DNA from 3 places in the Streptomyces sp. L2 genome. Region 1 is predicted to be linked to each of the others. Evidence: riboswitches for the same ligand, from Rfam matches in the RefSeq annotation. Region 1 holds a riboswitch; each other region holds the start of a gene.
The links. Region 1 has a riboswitch for cyclic di-AMP ahead of DBP14_RS03335 (LysM peptidoglycan-binding domain-containing M23 family metallopeptidase). Riboswitches for the same ligand answer to the same signal wherever they lie in the genome.
Positions count from the first base shown of each region.

Region 1 (10,840 bases):
GATGCGTGCCATGCGCTCACCGCCGGGATCCGCGCCGAAGGCGGCGGGCCGCAGCCCTCGGAGCCCGGGACTCTGGGAACGCGGACCGGTCACGGTACCTCCAGGTGGAGTCGCTGAGGCCTTCCATTATGGTCGGCCCGTCCGACAAGCAGACCGACGGCGCCCCGCCCCCGGTGTCCCCGCCACTGGCCGGACACGTTCGGTGTCGTACTGGTGACGGATTAGGGTGGCCGCGTGGCGAGAGTGCGGTTGAGCGTGGCGGAGCGGCGCGAGGAGCTGCTGCGCGCGGCTGTCGAGCAGATCGAGGTGCGGGGCGTGGCGGCGCTCAGGATCGCCGACGTGGCGTCCGCGCTCGGGGTGAGCAACGCGCTGGTGCTGTACCACTTCTCCACGAAGGAGCAGCTGGTCGCCGCCGCGTTCGCGCACGCGGCGGAGGGCGACCTCGCGCACCTGCGGGGGCTGCTGGGCCGGCGGACGTCGGCGGTGCGCCGGCTGCGGTCGGCCGTCCGCTGGTACGCGCCGTCGGGTGCGGCCAAGGGCTGGCGGCTGTGGATCGAGGGCTGGGCGGTGTCACTGCGCGAGCCGGCTCTGCGCGAGGTCACCCGGGAACTGGACCGGCAGTGGAAGGCGGCGATCGCCGCCGTCATCACAGAGGGCGTCGCCGCGGGCGAGTTCGCGTGCGCCGATCCCGAGGGTACGGCCCTGCGCCTGACGGCCCTCCTGGACGGGCTCGCCGTCCAGCTGACCTCCTATCCGGGCGGCGTGCCCCGCACCCGCGCGCAGGAGTGGGGCGAGGCGGCGCTGGCCCGGGAACTCGGGCTGGAGCAGGAGTCCCTGAGGGGCTGACGTCCCGCGGTGTGCGCGAGGAGGGCCGGCCGATGCCCCGCGGCGCGCCTGGACCTGGGCGCTGCCGGGGGCCGGTCCCGCCGCGTTCAGTCCCGTCCGCGCCCTGTGCCGTCCGCGCCCCGTGTGGTCGTGTCCCGTGACGGCCGCGCCCTGTGCCGTCCGCGCCCCGTGTGGCCGTGTCCCGTGACGGTCGTGTCCCGTGACGGTCGTGTCCCGCGGCGCGCCGGTCGGGCGCCGCGGGGCGCCGGTCGGGCGCCGCGGGGCGCCGGTCGGGCGCCGCGGGGCACGGTGCGTCGGGGTGTCAGGCCACCGACGCGATCCGCGTCTTGATGTCGTCCGGTGACAGCGTGCCCTTCGCCGTGACGTGGTCGCCGGAGGACTCGCCCCGCAGCCGGCGGCCGATCCACGGGACGAGGTACTCGCGGGCCCAGTGCACGTCGTCGCGGCGGACCTCCAGCGTGCCCCGGGGCGGCAGGGGCGGCCAGGGCTGCTCGGGGTCGGCCGGGATCTCCAGGCCGAGGGCCTGACCGGCGCGCAGGGCCACGCGGGTGTGGCCCTCCGCCGACAGGTGGAGCCGGTCGTCGTCCCACGCCCGGCGGTCCTGCACGGACTTCAGGGACCACAGGTCGAGCACCGGGCAGCCGTACCGGTCGGCGATGGCCCGCACGTGCCCGTTGTACGTGGCGATCTTGCCCCGCAGGTGCTTGAGCACCGGGACGCCACGCGTGTCGAAACCGGTCGTCACGAGGACCGTGCCCGCCGCCTCGGCCAGCCGGGACACCGACCGCTCGAAGCGTTCGGCGACCTCGTCCGGGTCGGTGCCGGGGCGGATGATGTCGTTGCCGCCCGCGCAGAAGGAGACCAGGTCCGGGGCGAGTTCGAGCGCCTTGGGGACCTGGTCCGCCACGATCTGGTCGAGCAGCTTCCCGCGCACCGCGAGGTTGCTGTACCGGAAGTCTCCTTCGGGCCGCCGGTCGGCGAGCAGGACCGCGAACCGGTCGGCCCAGCCGACGAACGCCCCGTCGGGCCCCGGATCGCCGACGCCCTCGGTGAAGCTGTCCCCCACCGCCACGTACGACCCGATCGACCCGATCACCGATGTGTTGTCACTCTTCGAATCGTCTGCCACGTCGGACCATGATTCACCTTCGGATGTGACTTACGCGACCGTAGGCGGGGGTTGACGGACGGTGAGAAGTCCCACTGCTTATTCATTTGCCATTCAGGAATACTCCGGGGCAGCCGGGTCGGCCAGGACCACCGGGACCGGCCGGGTCAGCCGACGGTGACTCCGTGCCGGCTGAGGTAGGCGACGGGGTCGATGTCCGAGCCGTAGTCCGGGGTGGTCCGGATCTCGAAGTGCAGGTGCGGTCCGGTCACGTTGCCGGTGGCGCCGGACAGGCCGAGCTGCTGTCCCTCCGTCACGCTCTGCCCGGCGGACACGGAGAGCTGGGAGAGGTGGGCGTACTGGGCGTAGTGGCCGTCGTTCAGCTTGACGACGACCTGGTTGCCGTACGCGCCGCCCCAGCCCGCGGAGACGACCGTGCCGGCGGCGACGGACTTGACGGAGGTGCCGGTCGGGACGACGAAGTCGACGCCGGTGTGGTAACCGCTGGACCACATGCTGCCCGCCACGTGGTAGCCGGTGCCGATGGTGGCGCCGGTCACCGGGAGGGTGAAGCCGGTGGAGGGGGTGGCGGCCGGGGGCGGGGTCTGCGGCTTGGACGGGTGGGTGGACGGGGTCGCGGAGTGCGCGTCGGAGGACGGGTGGTGTGCCGCCGCCGCGCGCTTGCCGAGCGTGAGCTTCAGGCCGGGGTGGATCAGCGACGGGTCGTCGCCGACGGCCTGCCGGTTGTCGTCGTAGAGCCGGTGCCAGCCGCCGCGGACGTCGTGGTCGTCGGCTATCTTCGCCAGGCAGTCGCCGGACTTCACCGTGTAGGTGCGGACGCCCGGAGCGCGGTGCGCGGCCGCCGGCTTCGCGGCGGTCGCCTTCACCGCCGTGCCCTTGGCGGCCGGGAGGGCCTGGGTGACGTGCGCGGAACCGGACTGCGGGGTGGCGGCGTGGGCTCCGGCGGCCCCGACGAGCGGCAGGGCGAGGGCGGCGCCGCCGGTTCCGGCGACGGCGATGGAGCGGGTCAGACGCTGGGTCTTGGGACGACGGTGCTTACCCTTCGCGGGCATGGCGCATTCCTCTCCGGCGCCTGCGAGGTGAGCTGTCGGGTTCGGACTGGAGCTGCCCGGCCGCGCGGTGCGCGGCTTCACCCCGAGCCTGTCGCGGAGACCGGGACAGGCAGTCGTACCTGGTGGGTCCCCCGCTCCTGCCGTACACGGGTCATGTGTGTGGGGACTCCGGACGGCGGCAGGATTCGGCGTTCCGTCCGGAATTGGTGGCGAACGTAAGCGAGCGGGACGCACGGCGACAAGGAGCCGGTTCCCGCCTCCGCCGTTTCGGATGATCGGATACCGGAAAGCGCGGTCACCGTGCGTGCATGTCCGCGCTCTCGCTCGCCTCAATTGCCGCCGGGCGCCCGGACATTACGTGAGCATGACGTGCGACGGTCGGTCACCACTATGACGCTCCTCACGCACGCCATACCCACCTCCCCCTATTTCGTAGCGAGTTGGAGCGAAGCCGCAAAATTCGGGCAGACGACTCAGATGCGACACAGACGGAGAACCGTCGCATCGAGATCGCCGCGCAGCCCGGTCCGCAGACCGTGGTGCCGGAGGACGGCACCTCGGTGCACTTCGCCCGTTTCACGGCATTCGTACGACGCGGCCGGGTCGAGTCCGCGCAGCCGCAGGGCCGGGACCGGTTCGCCGTACCGCTGCGACTGGAGCCAGGCGAGCACCACCGTCTCGTCGCCGAGGACGTACTGGACGGCGCTGAGGCCGCCCGCCGGCGGGCGCAGCCGGTACAGGTCGCCGTGCTGGACGACGGGCCGTATCTCCTTGTAGAGGTCCACCCAGGCGCGGGCCTCGGCGAGGTCCTCCTCGCTCCACTCGGTGAGGTCGCCTCCGACGCCGAGGACTCCCGCCATGGCGCTGACGAAGCGGTAACGCAGGCTGCTCAACCGGCCGTTGAGCTGGCTGTTCGGGCTGTCGGTGACCCAGGCGGCCATGACCCGGGCGGGGTGGACCTGGCTGAACCCGTGCTGGATGGCGAGCCGGTCCAGCGGGTCGGTGTTGTCGGAGGTCCACACCTGGTCGGTGCGGCTCAGCACCCCCAGGTCGATCCGGCCGCCGCCGCCCGAGCAGGACTCGAAGGCGACCTCGGGGTGCGCGGCGCGCAGCCGGTCCAGCAGGGCGTACAGGGCGTGGGTGTGGTCGGTCCACAGGCGTTGCGGGTACGGCTCCCCCGGCCAGCCGGCGTCGGTGAAGCAGCGGTTGAAGTCCCACTTCACATAGTCGACGGGCGCACTGGAGAGCAGGGTGTGCAGCTGCTCCCACAGGTACTCCTGGACGTCCTCGCGGGCCAGGTTCAGGACGAGCTGATTGCGGAATTCCGTCCGCTTTCGCCCCGGTTGATACTGCACCCAGTCAGGGTGCGCGCGGTAGAGATCGCTGTCGGGGTTGACCATCTCGGGTTCGACCCAGATGCCGAACCGCATGCCGAGGCCGTGCACCTGGTCGGCGAGGGGCTTCAGGCCGTGCGGGAAGCGGTCGGGGTTGGGCGTCCAGTCGCCGAGTCCGGCCCGGTCGCTGGTGCGGGCGCCGAACCAGCCGTCGTCCACGACGAACAGCTCGACGCCGATGGCGGCGGCCCGCCGGGCGAGCGCGGTCTGCTGCTCCTCGGAGATGTCGAAGAAGGTGGCTTCCCAGGAGTTGAACAGCACCGGCCGGTCCCGGTCCGCGTCCGGGATCACGTGCGCGCGCTGGTAGGCGTGCCAGGTGCGGCTGGCCCCGCCGAAGCCGCCGTCGCTCCACAGGCCGGCGAAGACCGGGGTGGTGTAGGAGCGGCCCGGCTCCAGGAGGAGCAGACCGGAGTCGTCGTGGCCGGCGCCGCCGGTGATCTGCACGCGCGCGTCCGGGAGCTGGGCGACCGCGATCCGCCAGGAGCCGGACCAGCCGAGGGCGCAGCCGTAGACCTCGCCGCGCTCCTCGGTGGCGTCGGTGTCGAGGGCGACCCAGGGCAGGTGCTGGTGTCCGGTGTGGCCGCGGCGGCTGCCGATGACCTTCTCGCCGTAGGTGAGGGGCGCGCTGGTGAGCAGGGACTCGGCGGCCCAGCGGCCGTGCAGCTGGGAGAGCCGCCAGCCGTCGCGGTCGGGCAGGGTCCAGGTGGCGGCGTCGGCGCGCAGCAGTTCCACGGGCGCGGGGCCGCCGTTGTGCAGGGTGACCCAGCGCTCGACGACGTCGCCGCGCATCCGGTAGTGCAGGGTGATCGCGAGCCCGTCGTCGTCGAAGCGCAGTCGCAGCGCGTCGTCGTCCGTCTCGTACGACACGAAGCACCACTCGGTGCCGCGCCGCTCACCGGTGCGGACGGACAGGGCGGGGCGGGTGAAGCGGGGGCCACCCTCGACGGGGTACTCCTCGCGGCCGTCCAGCGGGGACTCGAAGGGGCGGTACGCGGGCAGCGGGTCCGCCGCCAGGGCCTCGGCGTCGGCGAGGGCGATGCGCGGGCCCCAGTGCAGGTGGACCAGCTCGTCCGCCTCCGCGAGGTGGAGGGCATAGCTGCTGCCGGGGCCGGACAGGAGCCAGGTACGGCCGTTCTCGGCGATCTCCGCCATCTCCGCCATCTCCGCCATCAAGACCTCACAGGTGTCAACAGAGCCGATCAATCCCGAACATCATCGGGTGTGAGGTACGCCCTGACAATGCCTGTGGACAACTCATTGCCCGAGGAAATCGATGTCGTATCGTCGACGGGTGCCCGTCGGCGAGCCGCGCCGGCGGCGCCGACCGGGAGGAGCCCCCGTGACGCAGCAGGTCCCGTCGACCGAGCCCGAGCTGGCCGGAGTCCGCAACTTCCGCGACGTCGGCGGACTGCCGGCGCGGGACGGACGGCGGGTGCGCCACGGCGTGCTGTTCCGCAGCGGGCACCTCGCCCACGCGACCTCCGAGGACGCCGCGTTCCTCGCCTCGCTGGGCCTGCACACGGTCTTCGACTTCCGCAACGCCGCCGACCAGAAGCTGGAGGGGCCGGACGTCGCGCTCCCCGGGGTGCGCAATGTGAACCTTCCGCTGAGCGACCCGGCGGACGGCGCGGAGTTCTGGAAGATGGTCCGCGACGGCGACCTCGACCAGCTGCGCGGGATCCTCGCCGACGGCAAGGCGGCCGGCCGGATGATCGCCTCCTACCGGCAGATCGTCAGGGACCGCACCGCCGAGCACTCCCGGGTGCTGCACGCGCTCGCCGAGGACAGCGTGCCCGCGCTGATGCACTGCGCGGCCGGCAAGGACCGCGCGGGCATCTCGATAGCCGTGACGCTGCTCGCCGTGGGCGTGGAGCGGGACGCGATCGTCGCGGACTACCTGGAGTCCAACGCCAGGCACCGCCGCTACAAGGTCCACCGCAGCGGCAGCGCGGAGACCGCGTACACCCCCGAGGTGATGGAGCTGCTCAGCCCGTTGTTCGAGGCGCGCGCCGAGTACCTGGCGGCGGCCTTCGACAGCATCGAGCAGCGGTGGGGCGGGACCGAGACCTATCTGGAGCAGGGCCTCGGGCTCACCGCGCCCACCAGGGAGCGGCTGCGCGAGCGCCTGCTGGACTGAGCACCCGCCGACCGGCTCAGCTCTTGGCGCCCACCGCGAACAGCAGATACAGGAACGCGGCCAGGAGATGGCCCACGGCGATGTAGATGATCAGCCGGATCCACAGGGATCGGGGGAACTTCTCCTCGAAGTCGCTCATGGCAGCTCTCCGGTCAGCGGGCCCAGGCACAGCGTTGCCGTGGGGCTTTGAAGCAGGGTGTGGACGAACAGCAGCTCGACGCCGTCGTGGTCCTCGGCGGCGAGGCGGTGCGGGGTGAGTGAGTCGAAGTGCGCGCTGTCGCCGGGTGCGAGCAGGTGCGCGCTGTCACCGAGGCGCAGCCGCAGCCGGCCCTTGAGGACGTACAGCCACTCCTCGCCCGGGTGGACGCGCACGACGTCCCCCTGGGCGCCGTAGGGGACCTGGACGCGCAGCGCCTGCATGCCGCGCCCGGGGGCCCCGGCCTGGAGATAGGTCCAGCCGCCTGCCCGGATCGGCTCCATGTCGGCGGCGCGCAGGACGGCGTCCCGGTCGGCGGGCACCTCACCGAGCAGTTCGGCGACCGTCGTACCGTAGATACGGGCGAGCCCGAGCAGCATCGGCAGCGAGGGCTGCCGCCGGCCGGTCTCCAGCCGCGACAGATGCGCGGGCGAGAGCCCGGCGGCCTGCGCCGCGGCCTCCAGCGTGAGGCCGGCGCGCCGCCGCAGGGCACGCAACTGCGGGGCTACGGCGGACAGCTCGCCGCCTGGCTGTTCCGGCCGGCCCGCGTCTGAGGCGTTCATGCCTCCATTCAGCCCGAGCCTTGTCCGATCGGCAAATCTCTTGCCTGTGAGGCAAATCCGCCCGTCCGGTCCCGTCCTGCGAAGCGCCTGCTAAGCTCCGCCCCAGATTTTGAACACGTTCAAAAGGGGGAGTTCATGGCAGGAAGCACCACACCGGGCGGAGTCGAGTCGCCTGCCGCCCTGTTCGGCCCCACCTCGCTCGGACTGGGCCTCGCGGCCGCGGCGGGCCTGTGTCCCTGGCTCTTCTTCGGGCTGTTCCCCGTGATGCTCATCTGCGGGGCGCTCGCCTTCGCCTTCGGCCTCTCGGGCGTCTACTCCGCACAGCGTGGCGTCGGCCGGATGTGGATGGCCACCGCCGGGACCGTCCTGGGTGTGGTCGGCTTCGCCTGGCCCGTCGTCCTGCTCGCCGGGTCCGGGTACTACTGACCGGTGTCCCGGAACACCCGCGCCCCGCGCCCCACGGGGTCGGTACGGGGCGCGGGCCCACGGCCACGTGGATCAGCGGTTGGCGACCGCCTGTTTGATGAGGGTCTTGCCGAAGTCCCACATCAGGGTGCCGCCGTTGTGGGCGTCGTCCATGACGGCGGTGAAGGCGGTCACGAACCGGTCGACGTCGGCCTCGTCGATGATCAGCGGCGGGATGAGCTTGATCACCTCCAGGTGGTCGCCGGAGACCTGGGTGAGGATCCGGTGCCGTTGCAGCAGGGGGACGACGACCATCTGGGCGAAGAGGCCCTTGCGGGCGGCCTGGAGCATGGTCCAGCGGCTGCGCAGTCTCAGTGAGCTGGGCCGCCCGAACTCGATGCCGATCATGAGGCCCCGGCCGCGGACGTCGGCGAGCAGTTCGTAGGTGTCGATCAGCGCGGTGAGGCGGGACTTGAGCAGCTCGCCGGTCCTGCGCACACCCGCGACGATCTGCTCGTTCTCCATCACCGACAGCACGGCGAGCCCGCACGCCATAGCCTGGGCGTTGGAGCCGAAGCTCGCCGAGTGGACGAGCACGCGGTCCATGGACGAGTAGACCTTCTTGAAGATCTCATCCGTGCCCAGGGTGGCGCCGACCGGGACATAGCCGCCGGAGAGCGCCTTGGCGACGCACACCAGGTCCGGTTCGACGCCGTCCTCGTGCTGGTAGGCGTAGAAGTCGCCGGTGCGTCCGAGCCCGGTCTGCACCTCGTCGGCGATGAGCAGCGCCTTGTGCCGGCGCAGCAGCTCCTGCGCGGCGCGCAGATAGCCGGGCGGGGCCTCGTGGACGCCCTTGCCCTGGATCGGCTCGACGATGAGGGCCGCCACGTCGCCCTTCCCCAGCTCGCGGGCGAGCGCGTCGAGGTCGCCGAGGGGGACGGCGGTGTCGGGCAGCAGCGGGGCGAAGCCGTCCCGGAAGCCGTCCTCGCCGTTGACGGACAGCGAGCCGGTGGTCAGGCCGTGGAAGGCGTGCTCGCAGTACAGGACCCGGGGCTTCCCGGTGGCGTACCGGGCGAACTTCAGGGCGGTCTCGACGGCCTCGGTGCCGCTGTTGCCGAAGAACACCCGGTCCAGGTGCGGGCTGTGCGCGAGCAGCCGCTCGGCGAGCAGGCCGGGCAGCGGCTGGCAGTCGAACCGGGTCAGGTCGGCGAGGCCGAGGTCGAGGACGTCGTGCAGCGCCTTGCGGACGACCGGGTGGTGACGGCCGAGCCCCATCACGCCGAACCCGGCGAGCATGTCGAGGTGGTCGTTGCCGTCCGCGTCGAAGAAGTGGGCGCCCTCGGCCCGCTCGTAGACCTTGTCGAAGCCGATGGTGTGCAGCATGCGCGGGAGCTGCGGATTCAGGTGCCGCGCGTGCAGGTCGTAGCGTTCGGCTCCGCGCTCGGCGAGGAGTGCGCCGAGGTCGAACTCGGTGGTCATCGACTGTTCTCCAGGTTCTCGAGTCTCGGCTCGCCCGCCCGGCCGGCGTCCATGACGGCGAGGCTCGCGCTGATCCGGCCGGCCACCTCGACCGGGGTGAGCCCGATGTCGGCCAGCACCTCGGCGCGCTTGGCGTGGGCGAGGAACTGGTCCGGGATGCCGAAGCGCCGTACCGGCACGTCCACGTCGGCGTCGCCGAGGGCGAGTGCCACGGCCGAGCCGACCCCGGCGGCACGGCTGTTGTCCTCGACGACCGCCACCAGCCGGTGTTCCGCGGCCAGGCCCGGCAGCGCGGGGTCGACCGGCTTGACCCAGCGCGGGTCGACGACGGTGCAGCCGATGCCGCGCGCCGCCAGCAGGTCGGCGGCCTGAAGGCAGACCGGCGCCATCACGCCGACGGCCACCAGCAGCACCTCGGGATCCTCGGCGCGGTGCAGGACGTCCATGCCGCCGACGTGGTCCACGGCCGGGATGTCCGGGCCGACCGACTCCTTGGGGAAGCGGACCAGGGTGGGCGCGTCGTCGACGGCGACGGCCTCGCGCAGCTGGGCGCGCAGCTGGGTGGCGTCGCGCGGGGCGGCGATGCGCAGGCCCGGCACGACCTGGAGGACGGACATGTCCCACATGCCGTTGTGGGAGGCCCCGTCGACGCCGGTGACCCCGGCCCGGTCCAGGACGAAGGTGACGCCGCAGCGGTGCAGCGCGACGTCCATGAGCAGCTGGTCGAAGGCGCGGTTGAGGAAGGTGGCGTAGACGGCGACGACGGGGTGCAGTCCCCCGGTGGCGAGGCCGGCCGCGGAGACCGCCGCGTGCTGCTCGGCGATGCCGACGTCCCACACCCGGCCCGGGAACCGCTCGGCGAACCGGCCGAGGCCCACCGGGTGGAGCATGGCCGCAGTGATCGCCACGACGTCGTCGCGTTCCTCGCCGATCCTGACGATCTCGTCGCCGAACACCGACGTCCAGGACGGTCCCTTGGCGGGCGCGAGCGGCGCGCAGGTGAGCGGGTCCATCACGCCGACGGTGTGGAAGTGGTCCTCCTCGTCGGCGAGGGCGGGCTCGTAGCCGCGGCCCTTCTGCGTGAGGCAGTGCACCAGGACGGGCCCGTGGAAGCGTTTGGCGCGGCGCAGCGCGGACTCGACGGCGAGGATGTCGTGGCCGTCGATCGGGCCGACGTACTTCAGGCCGAGGTCCTCGAACATGCCCTGCGGGGCGAACGCGTCCTTGAAGCCCTTCTTCGCGCCGTGCAGGGACTCGTAGACGGTGGTGCCGACGACCGGGGTCCGCAGGAGCACGCCCTTGCCCCAGGCGAGGACCTTCTCGTAGCCGTCGGTGGTGCGCAGGGTGGCCAGGTGGTTGGCGAGTCCGCCGATGGTGGGGGCGTACGACCGCTCGTTGTCGTTCACCACGATGATCAGCGGGCGGTCCTTGGCGGCCGCGATGTTGTTCAGCGCCTCCCAGGCCATGCCGCCGGTCAGCGCGCCGTCGCCGATGACCGCGACGACGTGGCCGCGCTCCCCCCGCACCTGGTTGGCCTTGGCGAGTCCGTCGGCCCAGCCGAGCGCGGTGGAGGCGTGGCTGTTCTCGATGACGTCGTGCTCGGACTCCTCGCGGGAGGGGTAGCCGGACAGGCCGCCCT
Region 1 is NZ_QBDT01000001.1:739,532-750,371, forward strand. It holds gene DBP14_RS03320 (MBL fold metallo-hydrolase) at 1-93, opposite strand, end outside; gene DBP14_RS03325 (TetR/AcrR family transcriptional regulator) at 235-846, shown strand; gene DBP14_RS03330 (SGNH/GDSL hydrolase family protein) at 1,148-1,975, opposite strand; gene DBP14_RS03335 (LysM peptidoglycan-binding domain-containing M23 family metallopeptidase) at 2,122-3,027, opposite strand; cyclic di-AMP (ydaO/yuaA leader) riboswitch at 3,032-3,228, opposite strand; gene DBP14_RS03340 (alpha-galactosidase) at 3,501-5,573, opposite strand; gene DBP14_RS03345 (tyrosine-protein phosphatase) at 5,761-6,558, shown strand; gene DBP14_RS03350 (DUF6126 family protein) at 6,575-6,697, opposite strand; gene DBP14_RS03355 (XRE family transcriptional regulator) at 6,694-7,317, opposite strand; gene DBP14_RS03360 (hypothetical protein) at 7,453-7,743, shown strand; gene DBP14_RS03365 (aspartate aminotransferase family protein) at 7,816-9,201, opposite strand; gene dxs (1-deoxy-D-xylulose-5-phosphate synthase) at 9,198-10,840, opposite strand, start outside.

Region 2 (10,840 bases), 4.0 Mb from region 1:
CGCCTGGAAGATGAACCCGATCTTGTCCCGGCGCAGCTTGGTCAGCTGCTTGTCCTTCAGGGAGCCCAGTTCGGTCTCGCCGATGCGCACGGAACCGGAGGAGAAGCTGTCCAGTCCGGCCACGCAGTGCATCAGCGTGGACTTGCCGGAACCGGAGGGGCCCATGATCGCGGTGAACTCGGCCTGCCGGAAGTCGACGGAGACCCGGTCCAGGGCGACGACCTGGGTCTCGCCCTGCCCGTAGATCTTCGACAGCTCCGTGGCTCGGGCGGCCACGGTGATGGTCCGGCCGGCGGTGGGGGTGGTGGTCACGGGCGGGTGCTCCTGTCGGGACGACGCGGTTCCTGGGGACCGTTCCATCGTCCCGGCCGCAACCGCCCGTGAAGTCAGCCGCAGTTCCGGTTCCGGGGGGCGACTCGGGTCGGACAGAAGCCCGCCGTGTCATACCTCAGGTGGACACCGACCCTGAGTCCGGCGCCCCGCTCAGGGCGTCTGCCGGGCCACGGACCAGGCGATGCCGTCCAGGATGTCGTGTTCGCTGACGACGACCTCTTCGGCGCCGGTGCGTTCCATGATGGTCAGCAGGACCAGGGCGCCCGCGCCGATGACGTCGACCCGGCCCGGGTGCATGGACGGGACGGCGGAACGCTCGGCGTGGGTGGAGCGCAGGAGCCAGTCGGTGATCTCGCGGACGCGGTCGCGGGAGACGCGGGAGTGGTGGATGCGCTCGGAGTCGTACTCGGGGAGGTCCTGGGCGATCGCGGAGACCGTGGTGACCGAGCCGGCCAGGCCGACCAGGGTGCGGGCCTCGCGCAGCGGGACGGTCCGCTCGGCGAGGTCGAGGGCGGCCTCGATGTCCGCCTTCATGGCGGCGATCTGCTCCTCGGTGGGCGGGTCGGTCACGGCGCCCTCGTGCACGAGGTGCCGTTCGGTCATGCGGACGCAGCCGACGTCCACGGAGCGGGCGGCGCGCACGTGCTCGTCGCCGACGACGAACTCGGTGGAGCCGCCGCCGATGTCGACGACCAGGTAGGGCGTGGCCAGGTCGGTGCGGCCGGTGAGTTCCTTGGTGGCGCCGGTGAAGGAGAACTCGGCCTCCTGGTCGCCGGTGATGACCTCGGGCTCGACGCCGAGGATGTCGAGGACCCCGCGCACGAAGTCGTCCCGGTTCTCGGCGTCGCGGGAGGCGGAGGTGGCGACGAAGCGGAGGCGTTCGGCGCCGTGCTCCTTGATGATCCGCGCGTACTCGCGGCAGGCGGCGAAGGTGCGCTCCAGGGCCTCGGGGGCGAGCCGCCCGGTGCGGTCGACGCCCTGGCCGAGCCGCACGATCGTCATGCGCCGGTCCAGGTCGACGAGTTCGCCCGTCTCCGGGTTGGCGTCGGCGACGAGGAGCCGGATGGAGTTCGTACCGCAGTCGACGGCGGCGACCCGGGTCACCGGTCGGTCTCCTTCCGGTCGTCCTCGGGGAGCGTCACGCAAGCGCCCTTCGCCCACCACTCGGGCAGCATCGCGATCGCCTCGTCGCCGAGCGGGTTCACGCCCGGCCCGGCGGCCAGCGAGTGGGCCACCAGGACGTGCAGGCACTTCACCCGGTCGGGCATGCCGCCCGCGCTCGGGAAGCCGGCCAGCACCTCGATCTCGTCCCGGCGCCGGATGTAGTCCTCGTGCGCGGCGCGGTAGGCGGCGGCCAGCTCCGGGTCGCTCTGGAGCCGTTCCGTCATCTCCTTCATGACCCCGTTCGCCTCCAGCGTGCCGATGGCCGAGGCGGCGCGCGGGCAGGTCAGGTAGTACGTCGTCGGGAACGGCGTGCCGTCGGGCAGGCGGGGCGCCGTCTCGACGACGTCCGGTTGGCCGCAGGGGCAGCGGTGGGCGATCGCCCTGAGGCCCCGTGGCGGACGGCCGAGCTGCTGCTGGAAGGCCGCGACGTCCGCGTCGGTCGGTTCGGTGCGCCCGGTGGGCGGCGGAGGGGTGTCCATGACTGCTTTCGGATGGCTTTCTACGGGTTGCTGTGCGGGACGCCGGCCGGGGCGGGCCGGGTCACCGGTCGGAGGCGTCGGACCGGTCGACCCCGTCCCAGACGTTCGCGTACCAGGGCCGGCGGGCGGCCCTGAGGTCGGTGCGGGACTGCTGGGCCGCGCCCTGGCCGGCGACCGTGTACCCGGTCTCCCCGGGCCGCACGTAGTGCAGCCGCTTGCGGATCTGCTGCTCGGCGTAGGCGTCGTCCTGCCAGCGGGCCTTGAGGTCGCGCAGCTGCTCGACGCGTTCCCGGGCCTGGTCCTGCTGCTTCTGCACGTCGGCGATCTCGGCGCGCTGGGAGACGTACTGCCGCATCGGATAGGCCAGGGCGACGATCATCGAGCAGAGCACCAGGGCGAGCAGAGCCGCGCGGCCGGTGAGCCGGGAGCGCCGGGCCTGCCGCTTGGTCTGGGAGCGGTAGACCCGGGCCGCCGTCTGCTCGCCGAGCACCCGCAGCCTGGTCGCGGTGGAGAAACGGTCCCGGTCCTTGGTGGGCATCTCGCTCTCCGCCTCCCCTTTCACACGTACGTACGTCCCCGGACACGGTACGGGACCGGGTCCGGGGACGTACGGACGACTGGCTAAGCCTCGCGCCGGGTTTCCCGGACGGGTGGCCCGGGCGCGTTGTTCGGCCCGGGCTCAGCCCTTGGAGATCTCCGCGCTGCCGCGGAAGCGCGGGAACGCGCTGCGGCCCGCGTACACCGCGGCGTCGTCGAGGATCTCCTCGATGCGCAGCAGCTGGTTGTACTTGGCGACGCGCTCGGAGCGGGCCGGGGCGCCGGTCTTGATCTGGCCGCAGTTGGTGGCGACGGCCAGGTCGGCGATGGTGACGTCCTCGGTCTCGCCGGAGCGGTGGGACATCATGCACTTGAAGCCGTTGCGCTGGGCCATCTCGACGGCGTCCAGGGTCTCGGTGAGCGAGCCGATCTGGTTGACCTTGACGAGCAGGGCGTTGGCGGAGCCCTCCTCGATGCCGCGGGCGAGGCGCTCGGGGTTGGTGACGAACAGGTCGTCGCCGACGAGCTGGACCTTGTCACCGAGCTTGTCGGTGATGACCTTCCAGCCGGCCCAGTCGTCCTCGAACAGCGGGTCCTCGATGGAGACGAGCGGGTAGGCGGCGACCAGCTCCTCGTAGTACTCGGTCATCTCGGCGGCCGAGCGGGACTTGCCCTCGAACTCGTAGGCGCCGTCCTTGTAGAACTCGGACGCGGCGACGTCGAGCGCGAGCGCGATCTGCTCGCCGGGGACGTAGCCGGCCTGCTTGATGGCCTCGAGGATGAGGTCGAGCGCGGCGCGGTTGGACTCCAGGTTCGGGGCGAAGCCGCCCTCGTCGCCGAGGCCGGTGGACAGGCCCTTGGTCTTCAGCACCTTCTTGAGGGTGTGGTAGACCTCGGCGCCCCAGCGCAGGGCCTCGGAGAAGGTCTCCGCGCCGATCGGGGCGATCATGAACTCCTGGATGTCCACGTTGGAGTCGGCGTGCGACCCGCCGTTCAGGATGTTCATCATCGGCACCGGCAGCACGTGCGCGTTCGGGCCGCCCAGGTAGCGGAAGAGGGGCAGGTCGGACGCCTCGGAGGCGGCGTGGGCGACGGCGAGGGAGACACCGAGGATGGCGTTGGCGCCGAGGGCGCCCTTGTTGTCGGTGGCGTCCAGGTCGAACATGGCCTGGTCGATCAGGCGCTGCTCGGTGGCGTCGTAGCCGACGAGCTCCGGGCCGATCTGGTCCATGACGGCGAGGACGGCGTTCTCCACGCCCTTGCCCTGGTAGCGGTTGGGGTCGCCGTCACGCAGCTCGATGGCCTCGAAGGCACCGGTGGAGGCGCCGGACGGGACGGCGGCACGACCCGTGCTGCCGTCGTCGAGGCCGACCTCGACCTCGACCGTGGGGTTGCCTCGGGAGTCCAGGATTTCCCGGGCTACGACGACGTCGATGGACGGCACGAGCATCTCCTTCTGGGATGTGACGCTGAAAGTGCGGGGCGCGGTGCCTTACGGCGGTGCCTTGCGACTAGAGCCTAACCGTCCCGGGCGCGTCGGCCACCGACCGACCGTCCCGTGGACAGGGAGACCGTACCCATTGTTCACCACCGGAACAAAGGGTCGGTGCACGGGGCACGGGAAAGGGGCGGGCAGGCGGCCGACGGTCGGTCGCGCAGACGGCCGGCGGATGGTCGGCCGGGGAGACGGCCGACGGACGGACGGTCGCGCAGACGGCCGACGGACGGTCGGTCGCGCAGACGGCCGGCGGGCGGTCGGTCGCGCAGACGGCCGGCGGATGGTCGGCCGGGGAGACGGCCGGGCGGTCGGGCAGGCGGCCGGGCGGGCGGGAGACCGGGGCGAACAGAACAGACCCCGCCCCGGTGCGTACGGGGGAAGACGCACCGGGGCGGGGAACCCGTGGGGACGGGGGCGGGCCGCTGCCTACTTCAGGTGCAGCTGCTGGCCCGGGAAGATGAGGTCGGCGTCGTCGACGATGTCCTTGTTCAGCTTGAACAGCTTCTCCCAGCCGCCGTCGACGTGGTGCTTCGCGGCGATGGAGCTGAGGGTGTCACCCTTGACGACCTTGTACTCGCCGTCGCCCTTCTTGACCTTCTTGCCGGTCGGGGTGGTGACGGTCTTCTCGCTCTTGGCGGCCGGACGCTCGGCGGAGCGGGAGGCGGCCTGCTGGTCGCTGGAGCGGCTGGTGGTGCCGCTCGACGAGGTGCTGTTCGAGGAGCTGCTCGACGACGTGCTCGGGGCGGAGCCGTTGTAGGGGGTGCTCGTCAGACCCGTGCCGCACACCGGCCAGGCGCCCTTGCCCTGGGCGGCGAGGACCTTCTCGGCGACGGCTATCTGCTGGGCCTTGCCGGCCTGGTTGGCCTGCGCGGCGTACTGCGTGCCGCCGTACGCGGCCCAGGTGGAGGCGGAGAACTGCAGGCCGCCGTAGTAGCCGTTGCCGGTGTTGATGGACCAGTTGCCGCCGGACTCGCACTGGGCGACCGCGTCCCACTGGGAGGCCGTGGCGGCGGAGGCGTTACCGGCGGCCATGAGCGGGGCGGCGACGGCGGCGCCGGTGACCCCGGCGAGAGCGATGGCGCGGGTGGCCTTGGACGGACGACGGTGCTTGCCCTTGCTGGAGAACAGCATGGATCGATCCCCTCACCGACGCCTGCGAGGTGAGCTGTCGGGTTCGGGCCGGTTGAGTTGCCCGGCCGCACGCCCGCTTTCGCGGCGTGCGGCTTCACCCCCAGCCGGTCCCAGCTCAACTGCTGGGCCCGGCACTTACCTTGGGTCCCCCGCTCCTGCCTGCGGCGCATGACGCGACGACTGTTCCCGGGCAACCGCTGGCAGGATTCGGCGTTGCGACTGCCGGGGCTCGTGGTGACGAGCGGTCCTGACCGTAGACACGCGATCCGGGGAATTTCAAAGACGATCAGGGCTTCTGAGACTCATCCCACACTTTCACCAAAACGGACATCACCGGGCGAAGCGGGGCGCCAACTGCCCCTGCCCCGCGTCCGCTTACGCCCCGACTCGCAGGGTCTGACCGGGGGCGATGTGGTTCGGGTCGGTTCCGATCGCCTTCTTATTGGTCGCGTAGAGAGCGTGCCATCCGCCGTCGACGTCAAGGGAGTCGGCGATGGAGGCGAGCGTGTCCCCTTCGCGGACGGTGTAGGTGCTCGCGTCACGGGAGGCGTGCCGGCCGGACGAGGCGTCATCCTGACCGTTTGTCACGCTTTCGTCCGCACTGTCCCCGCGGTGACGTCCACCACTGCTGAGCGCGCCGGTGTCGACCAGGCTCCAAGAGCTGCCACTCTGCCATGAATTGTCCGAGTCGCCGCTTCCAGGCGTGGCGGTGGACGCACTGTCATCACCCTGCGACGTCCCCGGGTCGGACGATGCCGACTTGTCGGACTTCGGGGTGTTGGTCCCGCCGTTGTCGCCGTCGCTCCCGCCGGCCCCGTCGGACGCGGACGGCGTACCGGAGCCGGAGTCGGCGTCCGAGCCCGTCCCCGAGTCCTTGCCCGCGTCGGGGGACGGCGTGGTGGAGGAGCCCGTTCCGGAGCCGGCGTCCGAGCCCGTGCCCGTGCCCGAGCCGGGGGTGGCCGGGGAGCCGGAGTCGGACGAGGACGGCGAATCCGGCAGGCCGGATGAATCGGAGGTACCGGCTGAATCACCGGAACCGGTTGTTCCGGACGAGTCGCCCGCGTCGGCGGAGCCGCCGGAGCCGCCGCTCCCCGGGTCCACGGTCACCGAACCGGAGTCGGAGGTCAGCCCGGAGAGCAGGGCGCAGGTGGCCCAGGGAGTGGTGCCCTGGTCGTCGAGGATCTTCTCGGCGACGGCGATCTGCTGCGAGCGGCTGGCCAGGTCGGGGCTGGAGGCGTACTGGTCGCCGCCGTACTTGTCCCAGTCCTCCTGGGACATCTGCAGCCCGCCGTAGTAGCCGTTGCCCGGGTTCGCGCTCCAGGAACCGCCGCTCTCGCACTCGGCCACCTTGTCCCACGTGGTGCCGTCCGCCGCGTGGGCGCTCGCGGCGCCGAGCAGCGGGAGGGCGAGGGCGGAGCCGGTCACTCCTGCCGCGACGAGGATGGCCGGAGCCTGACGGGGGCGACGGTGACGACCGTTCCCGGAGAGCATGCGGGAGCCTTTCGGGTGACAACAGGAGCGGCGCGGCGGTGAAGCTGGGGCGCCACGCTGAGGGGTGAACGTATCGGCATACGATCACTTGTCACAAGTTAATGCCGCGCAGATCACGTGAAGATCACAGAGGTGAGCGCGCGTCATGTTTGCGCTACGGCGGTGTCGTGCCCCCGAGTTCACGAGGCCGACGTGAACTCCACGGGCAGCGTGCGCAGTCCGCGCATGATGAGCCCGCCGCGCCAGCGCAACTCGGCCGGATCGGCGGCGAGCCGCAGGTCGGGGAGGCGGGTGAGGAGGGTGGCGAGCGCGGCCCGGCCCTCCAGCCGGGCGAGCGGGGCGCCGAGACAGTAGTGGATGCCGTGGCCGTAGCCGAGGTGCTGGTTGTCGGCACGGGAGAGGTCGAGGACGTCCGGGTCGGCGAACCGCTCCGGGTCCCGGTCGGCGGCGGCCAGCACGACGAGGACCGGGTCGCCGGCGGCGATGTCCTCCCCGCCGATGCTGAGCGGCCGGGTCGCGAACCGCCAGGTCGCCAGCTCCACGGGGCCGTCGTAGCGCAGGAGTTCCTCGATGCCGGTCTCCAGCAGTCCCGATTCGCCACGGGCCAGGGAGTCCTGGAGCCGCCGGCGCTGTCCGGGGTGGGTGAGCAGGGCGTAGGTGCCGTTGCCGATGAGGTTGACGGTGGTCTCGAAGCCGGCGAAGAGGAGGATGAAGGCCATGGCGGCGGCCTCGTTCTCGGTGAGGTGCTCGCCGTGGTCGGAGGCGCGGATGAGGCCGGAGATCAGGTCCTCGCCCGGGGCGGGTTCGGCGGGCAGCGCCTCGCGCTTCTTGTGGATCAGCTCGGCGAGGTAGCCGCGCATCTTCTTCACCGACCGCGCGACGCCGCCGCGGGGTCCTCCGCCGTGCCGGATCATCATGCCGGCCCAGTCGCGGAAGTCGTCCTGGTCCTCGCGCGGGACGCCGAGCAGGTCGCAGATGGCGTAGATGGGGAGGGGGAACGCGAACTCGTGGATGAGGTCGGCGGAGCCCGTCGCGGCGAACCCGTCGATGAGCCGGTCGGTCAGCTCCTGCACGCGCGGCGCGAACTCGGCGACCCGGCGCGGGGTGAACGCCTTGCTGACCAGCCGCCTGAGCCGGGTGTGGTCCGGCGGGTCGATGTTCAGCAGATGCGTCATCAGCTCGGCCTTGCGCTCCCCCGGGATGCCGGTCTTGCCCTTGGCGTGCGCGGGTTCGTCGTGGTGCGCCGGGTTCTTGCTCAGCCGCTGGTCGGCGAGGGCCTGCTTGGCGTCGGCGTACCGCGTGACCAGCCAGGCCTCCACGCCGCTGGGCAGCCGGGTGCGGTGCACGGGGGCGTGCTCGCGCAGCCAGGCGTAGGCCGGGTAGGGGTCGGTGGCGAACTCCCAGGTGAAGAGGTCGGGGGCGGGGCCGCCGGGGGCCGGGGGGTGGGGCTGGTGGGGCTGGTGGGGCTGGTGGGGCTGGTGGGTCACTCCTAGACGGTATCGACATGGGTGGAGTCGGGCGCTTCGGACCCGTCGGGCTCGGCGCCCCCTGCCAGCTCCGCCTTCGCCGTGGTGTGCCCGGCGTCGGCGGCCTGCCGTAGCCAGTGGTCGGCCCGGTCGCGCATCAGGCGGCTCAAGTCGTACGCGGCGTCGGCGTCGCCCCACTCGGCCGCTCGGCGCAGATGCCGGGCGGCCTCGTCGTGCTCACCGGCCTCGACCAGGAGCTCGCCGAGGCCGCACAGCACGACGCAGGCCATCTGCGCGTCGCGTATCTCGCTTCCGGCCGCCATCCGCAGCCAGTGGAGGGCTCCGGCCCGGTCGTTCTCATTCCGGGCGAGCGCTCCGAGCATCGCCATGGCTTCACCGTCCCCCGCCTCGGCGCGGGGCGTGTAGTACGCGCGCATCGCCCTCGACACGGCCGCCGGGAACGGCTCGTCGTCCTCCGGGACGGCGTGCTCGGTCACCACGAGCCACACCGGTACGGGTATCTCCGGCGGTCCGGGGGCGGCCTCCGTGTCCGCGATCAGCGACCCGAACGCGGACATGCTCTCGTCCTCGTGCTTCTCCAGCAGCGCCGCCACCCCGTGGCGCTTCTCCGTGGCCCAGGCGAGCGCCTCGTCGTCCGACTCCCAGTCCGGCTCGGACCCCTCGGTCTCGTAGGCCTCCAGTATCTCGCTGATCATTCCCTCCGGAACGGGCCCGGATATCCCGCAGCGGGCCGCGTCGACGGCGGCCCGCACGAGGAGGTGTCCCAGCGGGTGGCCGCCCGCGCGGTGCGCCCGGTCCGCGCGCCGCCAGACGTCCCACAACTCCGGTGCGACCGCCAGGTACTCGGTGACCCCGCAGTCGCCGCGCCGCTCCAGGGCGTCGCGCAGTCGCGGGTCGCCGGCTCCGGCGAGCGCGGTCAGCTCCGTCCCGGTCCAGTGGCGGGGCAGGTCCACGGTGGGGACCCCGCCGAGCGCCTTCGAGGCGCGCCCCCCGCCGAAGCGGTGTTTGTCGTACGCCTCGTCGCTCATCGTCGCCACCACGGGCACCCGGAGCGCGGCCAGTTGGGCGAGCAGGCCCGCGTCCAGGCCGTGTTCGCCGAGATAACCGTCCAGTTCGTCCAGCCAGAGGGCGTACCGGCCCGGGCGTCCCCGCACGGCGTCGGGCAGTCCGCTCAGGTCCGCGCCGGGCGAGGGCGCGTACACCCGGGCCGTGGGCGGCAGTACGGCCCGCAGCGCCTCCCATGCCGTGCGGCTCTTGCCGGCGAGCGGTTCACCGGTGACCACGACCGGCCCGCCGGCCCGGACGCGCTCGGCGAGCCCGGCGTCGGCCTCCCGCGCGACGTACGGCGGCAGCCGGCTCTCCCCGTCGAACCGCCGGGTCCGCCGCACGCCCAGCGCGATCGGGTCGGCGTCGGCGAGCGTGGGCCAGCCGGCGGGGTCGGAGCGGGCGGGGCGTTCGCCGCCGTTGTAGTAGTGGTGCTCCGCCCCCGAGACGGGGCCGTAGAACGTGCCGTGCCGGAAGTCGACGTGGTCGCCCTGGGGAGGGGCCGGGCTCGGCTGCGGGGCGGCCGGGGAAGGGGTGCGCCTCGCTCGCCTGCCCGGGGCACCGGCAGGGTCGTCCTTCGCCCTGGCCGTGGTCCCCGGCGAGGGGGCCGGGGGCGCTGTGGGGCCGGACGACGGACGGGCCGCCGCACCGGCCCGCATCGCCCGGCTCCGGATGTCCTGGAAGACGGCGGGATCGTCTGCCTGGAGGCTGCGGAGATGGGCGCGGATCGAGTCCCGGTTCGAGTATCCCCAGATGAGTGATCGACGTTCCGGGACAGGTAACTTCAGGATCGTGTCGACCAGCCAGTCCAGCTCCTGGTTCATGCACCCCCCACGCAGAACACCCAGCGGTGCGATTCAGCCTACCCGCGGACCCTCCGTCAGTCCCTGCACTTCGGCCCCTCGGCCCCTCCGCCTTCGGCGGCCCGTATCGCGTCCCGGTACACCCGGGCCGCCGCCCGCAGGGCCGCCTCCGGGTCGACGCCCTCGGCCTCGGCGCGGGCCGCCAGGGCCAGCAGTTCGTAGCCGATGCCCTCCCCCTGGGGGAGCGGCACGTCCAGGTGCGCCGTGCGGGCGCGGGAGGCCAGTTTGGCGGTGAGGGCGAGGCCGGGCTGGCCGAGCGGCACGCCCTCCGTCACCGAGGTGCGGCGCTTCTCCTCGGCCTTGGTGCGCAGCCAGTGCGCCTTGACCTCCTCGGGCGTCTCGGCCGTCTCCTCCCCGAAGACGTGCGGGTGGCGGTGGATCAGCTTGGCGACGATGCCGCCGGCCACGTCGTCGATCGAGAACGGCGCGTCGGGGTCCTCCTCGGCGATCCGGGAGTGGAAGACGACCTGGAGGAGGACGTCACCCAGCTCCTCGCGGAGTTCGTCGCGATCGCCGGCCTCGATCGCCTCGACGAGTTCGTACGCCTCCTCGATGCCGTACTTCGCCAGGCCGAGGTGGGTCTGCCGGGACGACCAGGGGCACTCGGCGCGGATGCGGTCCATGACCTGGACGAGGTCGAGGAGCCGGGCGCCGGGCAGGTCGTAGGAGGCGGGCAGCAGCTCCAGCTCGGGCATCCGCACGCGGCCGGAGCCGGCCAGCCGGGCCAGCCCGTCGGTGAGGGCCGGCTCGCCCTCGCCGGTCGCCACGACGGCCACCGTCCGCCCGCCGGCGCAGGCGTCGACCAGCTCCCGC
Region 2 is NZ_QBDT01000001.1:4,746,556-4,757,395, reverse strand. It holds gene DBP14_RS21270 (ABC transporter ATP-binding protein) at 1-312, opposite strand, end outside; gene DBP14_RS21265 (Ppx/GppA phosphatase family protein) at 484-1,437, opposite strand; gene DBP14_RS21260 (DUF501 domain-containing protein) at 1,434-1,976, opposite strand; gene DBP14_RS21255 (septum formation initiator family protein) at 2,038-2,514, opposite strand; gene eno (phosphopyruvate hydratase) at 2,656-3,963, opposite strand; gene DBP14_RS21240 (transglycosylase family protein) at 4,438-5,142, opposite strand; cyclic di-AMP (ydaO/yuaA leader) riboswitch at 5,147-5,319, opposite strand; gene DBP14_RS21235 (transglycosylase family protein) at 5,518-6,633, opposite strand; gene DBP14_RS21230 (cytochrome P450) at 6,813-8,120, opposite strand; gene DBP14_RS21225 (sel1 repeat family protein) at 8,123-9,988, opposite strand; gene DBP14_RS21220 (nucleoside triphosphate pyrophosphohydrolase) at 10,045-10,840, opposite strand, start outside.
Region 2: another riboswitch for cyclic di-AMP. It lies ahead of DBP14_RS21240 (transglycosylase family protein); the one in region 1 lies ahead of DBP14_RS03335 (LysM peptidoglycan-binding domain-containing M23 family metallopeptidase).

Region 3 (8,603 bases), 6.1 Mb from region 1:
ACACGCCGCCCCGGACCGGGACATCTCGCTGTACCTGAACTGCCCGGGCGGCTCGCACAGCGCGATGACAGCCGTCTACGACACGATGCGGTACGTCAGTTGCGACGTGGCCACCTACTGCCTCGGGCAGGCCGCCTCGGCCGCGGCGGTACTGCTCGCGGCGGGGACACCGGGGAAACGGTTCGCTCTGCCGGGCGCGCGCATCGTGCTCGAACAGCCCTCCCTGTCCGAGCCGGTGACGGGCATGCCGAGCGATCTGGCCATCCAGGCGGAGGAGTTGGCCCGGGTGCGCGCGCTGATGGAGGAACTGCTCGCCCGGCACACCGGGCGCGGCGCGGAGCGGGTCCGCGACGATCTGGAACGGGTGCTCGTGCTGGACGCCCCGGCGGCCGTGGAGTACGGCCTGGTGGACGGCGTCGTACCGCGGCGCGGGGCCGCGCCGACCGTTCCGGGTACGCCGGGCGATCCGACCGCTCCGGGCGCACCGGGTGCTCCGGGCACTCCGGGCGCGCGGTGAGCCGCCGGTGCTGCCCGAGGAACTCCCGCCTCTGCCCGCGCTGACGCGCGCGGAGGGTGAGCTGGTCGACCGGTACCTGGACGTGGTCGACCTGCTGGGCCGCGTCAATCCGGCCCGGGACGCCGACACCTACCGCGCTCTGCGAGCCGCTCAGGCCCTGGTGCGCAAGGCGGAGGAGTTGCGGGACGCGCTCGCCCTGATGCACCGGCGCGGCGAGACGGAACCGCACGGGGAGACCCTGGCGCGGGCGATGCGCGTGCTGGACGGCGAGCGGCGCACCGCACGCCTCATCCTGCCGCCCGGCGGGCCGGGCTGACCGGTCCCGCCGGCCGATGCCAGGCTCGGCGGATCCGTCCCGCAGCTCCCCTCGGCACGTCGTTCGGGCCGGAGTTGAAACGGCCCGAACGACGGACCCACGTCCGGCGTATTTTCAGCATTTTTACTGTCTTTTTCGAGGGTCGGCCGGCTTGCGCGCCGAATTGGGCCGTTCGGCGCAGCCGAAGGTTTTGGGCCAGGTCCGGGGCCGCGTACGGCACCTGACGATGTCTCGAACACAGTGAAGTCCACCCGAACGGGCGAGTGGTGAGTAACGCCACAAAGGGGCGGTTCCGTTGGGATTTTCGGACACGTGTGAGTGAAGATCCCTGACTGACGACAAGCCCCCGCCGCAGCGGCGGGGCGGTCCGGGCGGACGCCGAGTCCTGCCGCCGCCCGGACGACCGGTCGACAGGAGTGGATCGGCAGGAGTGGAGGACCCGAGCAAGACGGGTCGCCGGCACGGACGTTCGTCGCAGACGGGCGGATGTGCCGCGCAGCCCTTGGGGTGAAGTCGCGAGAACGCGACCGGGCAACTTCGCCAGCCCGAATCCGACAGGTCATCCTTCACAGGCGGCTGACGAAGGGTTGCGCATGACTGCGCTCAATCGTGTCCCGTCGCTGATGGCACGTGCCGGTACGGCCTCTGCCCTCACCCTCGCCGCCGTGGGCGGCACCATCGTGGCGCCGGGTCTGTCCGCCGACGCCTCGGCCGCCACCATGGCGACGAAGGCCCTCCGGGTCGCGGCGTCCAAGAAGGGCTCCCCGTACCAGTGGGGGGCCACCGGGCCGCGCAGGTTCGACTGCTCCGGGCTCACGCTGTACTCGTTCAAGAAGGCGGGCAAGAAGCTGCCCCGCACGGCGGCGCAGCAGTACAACCGGACGCACCACGTCTCGGCCGACCACCGAAAACCGGGCGACCTGGTGTTCTTTCACTATGGATCCAGCGTCTACCACGTCGGCATCTACGCCGGGAAGGGAAAGATCTGGCACGCACCGAGGACGGGGGAAGTGGTGAAGCTGGAGAAACTCTGGACGAACCACGTCTGGTACGGCCGGGTCAGCTGACCCGGCTCCATGCGGTGAGCGGCGCGGCTCCGGAGGGGGCCGCGCCCGTGCTCTCCCGGGCGGGGGCCACGCGCCCGCTCTCCCTGTCGGGGGGGCCGCGCCCGTGCTCTCCCGGGCGGGGCCACGCGCCCGCTCTCCCGGACGGGGGGCACGCGCGTGCTATACCGCCGGCCCTTAGCGCCCGCCGGCCCGCCCTAGGTTTCCTGCTGGCCCGCGGCCGGTACCGGTTCCGCGGGGGCCGTCCAGGGCAGTTCGATCAGCACCGTCTTGCCGCCCTCGCGCGTGGGCCGGACCCGGAGCCTGCCGCCGCACTCGGCGGTGAGCCAGCGGATGATGACCATGCCGCGGCCGTTGTCCTGCTGGACGGCCGCCGGGAGTCTCTTCGGGAAGCGCGGGTGACTGTCCGTGACGCCGATGCGCAGGTCCTCGTCACGGTCCAGGGCGAGGTCCACCGTGAACGTGGGTGACTGCCCGAAGGTGTGCTGTACGGCGTTGGTGGCCAGTTCGGAGACGATGAGCCGCACGGTGTCGGCCGCGTCGGTGTCCGACGGCAGGCCCCACTCCGCGAGGGTGCCCAGCACGTAGGCGCGGGCCGCGGAGACCGAGGCGGGATCGCTCGGCAGAGTGACGGATGCTTCCAGGTGGTCTGCCATGGCGACGTCGTCCCTTTCCCCCGGGGCCGCGGTCCGACAAGGAGCGGCTGGTTCGAGTACGGTCCCGGACTGGTGCTTCCTCGTCAGACTGCCACCACCGGACCGGTCACGGGGAGCGATCCACCAAGATATGCATATATCTGTCGCTCGATGCGGTGAACTCTGCGACGGCAGAGCGTATTTGGGCGGCCCGTAAGGAGTAATGGCGAGTGAGGAGGAGCCCATGCAGAACGGTCCCGCGGTGCGGCGCCGCAAACTGGGCGCCGAACTGCGCGCGCTGCGCACCGGGGCGGGGCTCACGAGTGGTGACGCGGCCCGCCTGGTGGGCTGGCACCAGTCGAAGGTGAGCCGTATCGAGACCGGCGCCAGCGGGGTGAAACCGGCCGATGTGCGGTTACTCCTCGACACCTACGGGGTCGACGACGGGCAACTGCGCGAGTTACTTCTGGGGTTGGCGGGGTCGGAGCACGCGAGCGCCCGGCACCGCTGGTGGCACGCCTACCGGGGGATCCTGCCCCCGGCCTACCGGGACTTCATCAGCCTGGAGTCGCAGGCGAGCGGCATGCGCACCCTGGAGACCACGGTGGTGCCGGGGCTGCTGCAGACCCCCGAGTACGCCCGCGCGGTGACCCGGTCCGCGGTGGAGGGCCTGGACGAGGAGCGGCTGGACGCGCTGGTGGAGGTGCGCCTGGCCCGGCAGGACGTGCTGCGCTCGGATCCCCCGCTGCGGCTGAGCGCGGTGCTGGACGAGGCGGTGCTCCGGCGCGAGGTGGGCGGACCAGAGGTGATGGCCCGTCAGCTGAAGCGGCTGGCGGAGGCGGCGCAGTTGCCCCAAGTCAGGCTCCAGGTACTGCCGTTCGCGACCGGGGCGCATGTCGGCCTCACCGGCCCTTTCGTTATCTTCTCCTTTCCGAGCACTTCTGATCTGGACGTGGTTGTTCTGGACCAGTTGACGAGTAGCCTCTATCTGGAACGGAAAGAAGACCTCCAGGCGTATGGGGAGGCCTTCAACACCCTTCGGATCCACGCCCTTTCACCCGAGGACTCGGTGGATTACATCACCGCGATAGGTGACGGCGCGTAGAGGAGGCACCATGACCGCACTGCCTCGGAACGTCCCTTCCAGCACCGATCTGCACGGCGTGCGATGGCTGCGCAGCAGCTACAGCACGGGCGCGAACAACTGCGTGGAGACGGCCCGGCCGCACTCCGGCCGCGGGGCCGGACTGCTCGCCGTGCGCGACTCCAAGCGTCCCGCCGGACCCGCGCTGCTCTTCTCCCCGGAGAGCTGGGCGGGCTTCCTGACCACGCTCCACTGACCGGCCCCTACGAAACCCCGTCGGCACTCGTGCGACGCCCGGCCGTGTCACGCCGACTCATGGTCGAGTCTCGCCGATCACTCGTACAGCGCGTTCGATCTCGGCCCCGGACAGGTCCGCGCGGGCGGTCAGCCTGAGCCGTGAGATGCCGTCGGGCACGGAGGGAGGACGGAAACAGCCCACGGCCAGCCCGGCCGTACGGCAGTCCGCCGCCCAGCGCACGGCCTGCTCCGGGGACGGGGCCCGCACGGAGACCACCGCGGCGTCCGGACGTACCGCCTCCAGACCCGCGGCGGTCAGCCGTGCGTGCAGTTCCGCGGCGACTTCGCGGGCCCGCGCGGCCCGCTCCGGCTCGCGGCGCAGCAGCCGCAGGGCCGCCAGGGCGGCGCCGGCCGCCGCCGGGGCGAGGCCGGTGTCGAAGATGAAGGTGCGAGCCGCGTTGACCAGGTGGCCGATCACCCGGGCCGGACCGAGCACCACGCCACCCTGGCTGCCCAGCGACTTGGACAGGGTGGCCGTGACGACCACGTCGTCCGCGCCCGCGAGCCCGGCCGCCTGCGGCGCGCCCCGGCCGCCGTCGCCCAGCACGCCGAGTCCATGGGCGTCGTCCACGACCAGGCCGGCGCCGTACTCCCGGCACGCGTCGGCCAGCGCGGCCAGCGGCGCCTGGTCGCCGTCCACCGAGAACACCGTGTCGGATACGGCGATCGCCGCGCCGTCGTGCGTGCCCAGCGCCTTGCGCACGGCCTCGGGGTCGGCGTGCCCGACCACCTGGGTGGTGCCCCGGGCGAGCCGGCAGCCGTCGATGAGCGAGGCGTGATTGCCCGCGTCGGAGACGATCAGGGAGCCGTGCGGGCCGAGCGCGGTGACCGCGGCCAGGTTGGCCGCGTAGCCGGAGGAGAAGACCAGCGCCGCCTCGAAGCCGCAGAAGTCCGCCAGCTCGCGCTCCAGCTCGGTGTGCAGCTCGGTGGTGCCGGTGACCAGCCGGGAGCCGGTGGAGCCGCCGCCCCAGGTCCGAGCGGCCGCTGCCGCCCCGTCGGCGACCTCGGGGTGGTGGGCGAGGCCCAGGTAGTCGTTGCTCGCCAGGTCCAGCAGCGGCGAGTCGGCGGGGCGCGGGCGCAGGGTCCGTACGAGACCGGCCCGGCGCCGCGCCTCCGCCTGCTCGTCGATCCAGCCGAACGCCATGGGTCCTCCGGGGCTTTTGTAGGTAGCGGACAGACACTAGCGGCACGGGCAGGCACCCAGGGTGTGGCAATACCCACACGTCGAAGCATCTCTGTTGTGCAAACTCTCCTTGGCCCGAAGCGGTCCCGTAGGACAGGATCAACTTTCATGGACCTGCTGAACACGCTGGTGGACAAGGGGCTTCGGCGCGAGCTGCCGACCCGCGAGGAAGCGCTCGCCGTACTCGCCACCTCCGACGACGATCTGCTCGATGTGGTGGCCGCGGCCGGCAAGGTGCGCCGGCACTGGTTCGGCCGGCGCGTGAAACTCAACTACCTGGTCAACCTGAAGTCGGGCCTGTGCCCGGAGGACTGCTCCTACTGCTCCCAGCGGCTGGGCTCCAAGGCCGACATCCTGAAGTACACCTGGCTCAAGCCCGGCGAGGCCTCCGAGGCCGCCGCCGCGGGCCTGGCCGGCGGTGCCAAGCGGGTCTGCCTGGTGGCCAGCGGGCGCGGTCCGACGGACCGTGACGTGGACCGGGTCTCCGAGACCATCAAGACCATCAAGGAGCAGAACGAGGGCGTCGAGGTGTGCGCCTGCCTCGGGCTGCTCTCCGACGGCCAGGCGGAGCGGCTGCGCGAGGCCGGCGCGGACGCCTACAACCACAACCTGAACACGTCCGAGGGGACGTACGGGGACATCACGACCACGCACACCTACGCCGACCGGGTGGACACGGTGCAGAAGGCGCACGGCGCCGGCCTGTCCGCCTGCTCGGGGCTGATCGCGGGCATGGGCGAGAGCGACGAGGACCTGGTGGACGTGGTCTTCTCGCTGCGCGAGCTGGACCCGGACTCGGTGCCGGTGAACTTCCTGATCCCGTTCGAGGGCACCCCGCTCGGCAAGGAGTGGAACCTCACCCCGCAGCGCTGCCTGCGCATCCTGGCGATGGTGCGGTTCGTCTGCCCGGACGTCGAGGTGCGGATCGCGGGCGGCCGCGAGGTCCACCTGCGCACGATGCAGCCGCTGGCCCTGAACCTGGCCAACTCGATCTTCCTCGGTGACTACCTGACCAGCGAGGGCCAGGCGGGCAAGGCCGACCTGGAGATGATCGCGGACGCCGGGTTCGAGGTGGAGGGCACCGGGGAGATCACGCTGCCCGAGCACCGGGTGACGGCGGCCGGCGGTGGCTGCGGATCGCACGCCGAGGCCGGGTGCGGGTCGCACGCGGAGGCCGGGTGCGGGTCCGTCTGCGGCTCGCATGAGGGGCAGGACGTGTGCGGTACGGCGACGGAGTCCGCGCCGGGCACGGAGTCGGCGGCGGCCGTGAACGAGCCGCGCACCGACCTGGTCGCCGTGCGTCGCCGGGGCGCCGGGACGGACCTCGCGCCCAATGCCTGACCTGGGCGTGCCCGAGCTGCTGGAGCTGGACCGGCGGCATGTGTGGCATCCGTACGGTCCGATGCCCGGACGGGTAGAACCGCTCGTCGTGGAGTCGGCGAGCGGGGTCCGGCTGAAGCTCGCGGACGGCTCGGGCGAACTGGTCGACGGCATGGCGTCCTGGTGGTCGGCGATCCACGGCTACGGCCACCCGGTCCTCGACGAGGCCGCGCGGCGCCAGCTCGACCGGATGAGCCATGTGATGTTCGGCGGGCTCACGCACGAGCCCGCCGTACGCTTGGCGAAGCTCCTTGTAGACATGTCGCCTGACGGGCTTGAACATGTGTTCCTCGCCGACTCCGGTTCGGTGTCGGTCGAGGTCGCGGTGAAGATGTGCTTCCAGTACTGGCGCTCGCTCGGCCGGCCGGAGAAGCGGCGGCTGCTCACCTGGCGGGGCGGATACCACGGGGACACCTGGAACCCGATGTCGGTGTGCGACCCCGAGGGCGGGATGCACGACCTGTGGACCGGGGTACTCCCGCGCCAGGTGTTCGCGGACGCGCCCCCGGCCGAGTACGAGGAGTCGTACGCCGATCATCTGCGCGAGACGATCGAGCGGCACGCGCACGAGGTGGCCGCGGTCATCGTGGAGCCGGTGGTGCAGGGCGCCGGCGGGATGCGGTTCCACTCTCCCGCGTATCTGCGGGTGCTGCGGGAGGCGTGCGACGCCCACGACGTGCTGCTGGTGTTCGACGAGATCGCGACCGGGTTCGGCCGCACCGGCGCGCTGTTCGCGGCGGAGCACGCGGCCGTCACGCCGGACGTGATGTGTGTGGGCAAGGCCCTGACCGGCGGATATCTGACGATGGCGGCCACACTGAGCACCTCCCGGGTGGCCGACGGCATCTCGCGCGGCGAGGTGCCGGTGCTCGCCCACGGGCCGACGTTCATGGGCAACCCGCTCGCGGCGGCCGTGGCCTGCGCCTCGATCGAACTGCTGCTCGGCCAGGACTGGCGGGCCGAGGTCAAGCGGATCGAGGCGGGGCTGCGGGACGGGCTGGCGCCGGCGCGTGAGCTGCCCGGCGTGCGGGACGTGCGCGTTCTGGGCGCCATCGGAGTGGTCCAGCTCGACCACGAGGTGGACATGGCCGCGGCGACCCGGGCCGCGGTGCGGGAGGGCGTCTGGCTGCGCCCCTTCCGCGACCTGATCTACACGATGCCGCCGTACGTCACCGGGGACGAGGACGTGGCACGGATCGCGCGCGCGGTGATCGCCGCGGCACAGGAGGGTTGAGATGCCGGTACTGGTGGTCACGGGCACGGGCACGGAGGTCGGCAAGACGGTCACGACCGCGGCGGTCGCCGCCGCGGCGCGCGCGGCCGGCCGGTCGGTGGCCGTGCTGAAGCCCGCGCAGACCGGCGTGGGCCCGGACGAACGCGGGGACGCCGCGGAGGTCGAACGGCTCGCGGGTCCGGTCACGATCGCCGAACTGGGCCGTTTCCCGGAGCCGTTGGCGCCGGGCACGGCGGCCCGTCGGGCCGGCATGGCCCCGGTGCGTCCGCAGGAGGTGGCCGAGGCCGCGGCGAAGCTGGCCACCGAGCACGATCTGGTGCTCGTCGAGGGCGCGGGCGGTCTGCTCGTGCGGTTCGACGAGGCGGGCGGCACGCTGGCGGACGCGGCCGCGCTGCTGCGCGCGCCGGTGCTGGTCGTGGCCTCGGCCGGTCTGGGCACGCTGAACACGACCGAGCTGACGGCCCGTGAGCTGCGCTCGCGCGACCTGGAGCTGGCCGGAGTGGTGATCGGCAGCTGGCCCGGCTCGCCCGACCTCGCGTCCCGCTGCAACGTCGAGGACCTGCCGGAGTGCGCGGGCGCTCCGCTGCTCGGCGCGGTCCCGGCCGGCGCGGCGGCGCTGCCCCCGGCCGCCTTCCGCACCGCGGCACCCACGTGGCTGGCCTCCCGGCTGGACGGCACGTGGGACGCGGAGGACTTCCGGGTCCGGGAAGCACCGGAAGCACCGGAAGCGCCGTAGGTTCGGCGCCGCCCCGCGCGGGCCGCGGGCAGTCGTGCCGCCGGCGCGGCACGGGTGGGCGCGGGGCGCCTGGCCACGCCGAGCGGCACTGCACGACCCCGGACCGGGCGCCGCCCGCGCGGCACGGGCGGGCGCAGTGGCACCCGGCCCCGCTGAG
Region 3 is NZ_QBDT01000001.1:6,842,542-6,851,144, reverse strand. It holds gene DBP14_RS30755 (ATP-dependent Clp protease proteolytic subunit) at 1-517, shown strand, start outside; gene DBP14_RS30750 (hypothetical protein) at 525-833, shown strand; cyclic di-AMP (ydaO/yuaA leader) riboswitch at 1,200-1,423, shown strand; gene DBP14_RS30745 (C40 family peptidase) at 1,427-1,900, shown strand; gene DBP14_RS30740 (ATP-binding protein) at 2,095-2,553, opposite strand; gene DBP14_RS30735 (helix-turn-helix transcriptional regulator) at 2,777-3,637, shown strand; gene DBP14_RS30730 (DUF397 domain-containing protein) at 3,648-3,872, shown strand; gene DBP14_RS30725 (8-amino-7-oxononanoate synthase) at 3,930-5,057, opposite strand; gene bioB (biotin synthase BioB) at 5,205-6,437, shown strand; gene DBP14_RS30715 (adenosylmethionine--8-amino-7-oxononanoate transaminase) at 6,430-7,710, shown strand; gene bioD (dethiobiotin synthase) at 7,712-8,446, shown strand.
Region 3: another riboswitch for cyclic di-AMP. It lies ahead of DBP14_RS30745 (C40 family peptidase); the one in region 1 lies ahead of DBP14_RS03335 (LysM peptidoglycan-binding domain-containing M23 family metallopeptidase).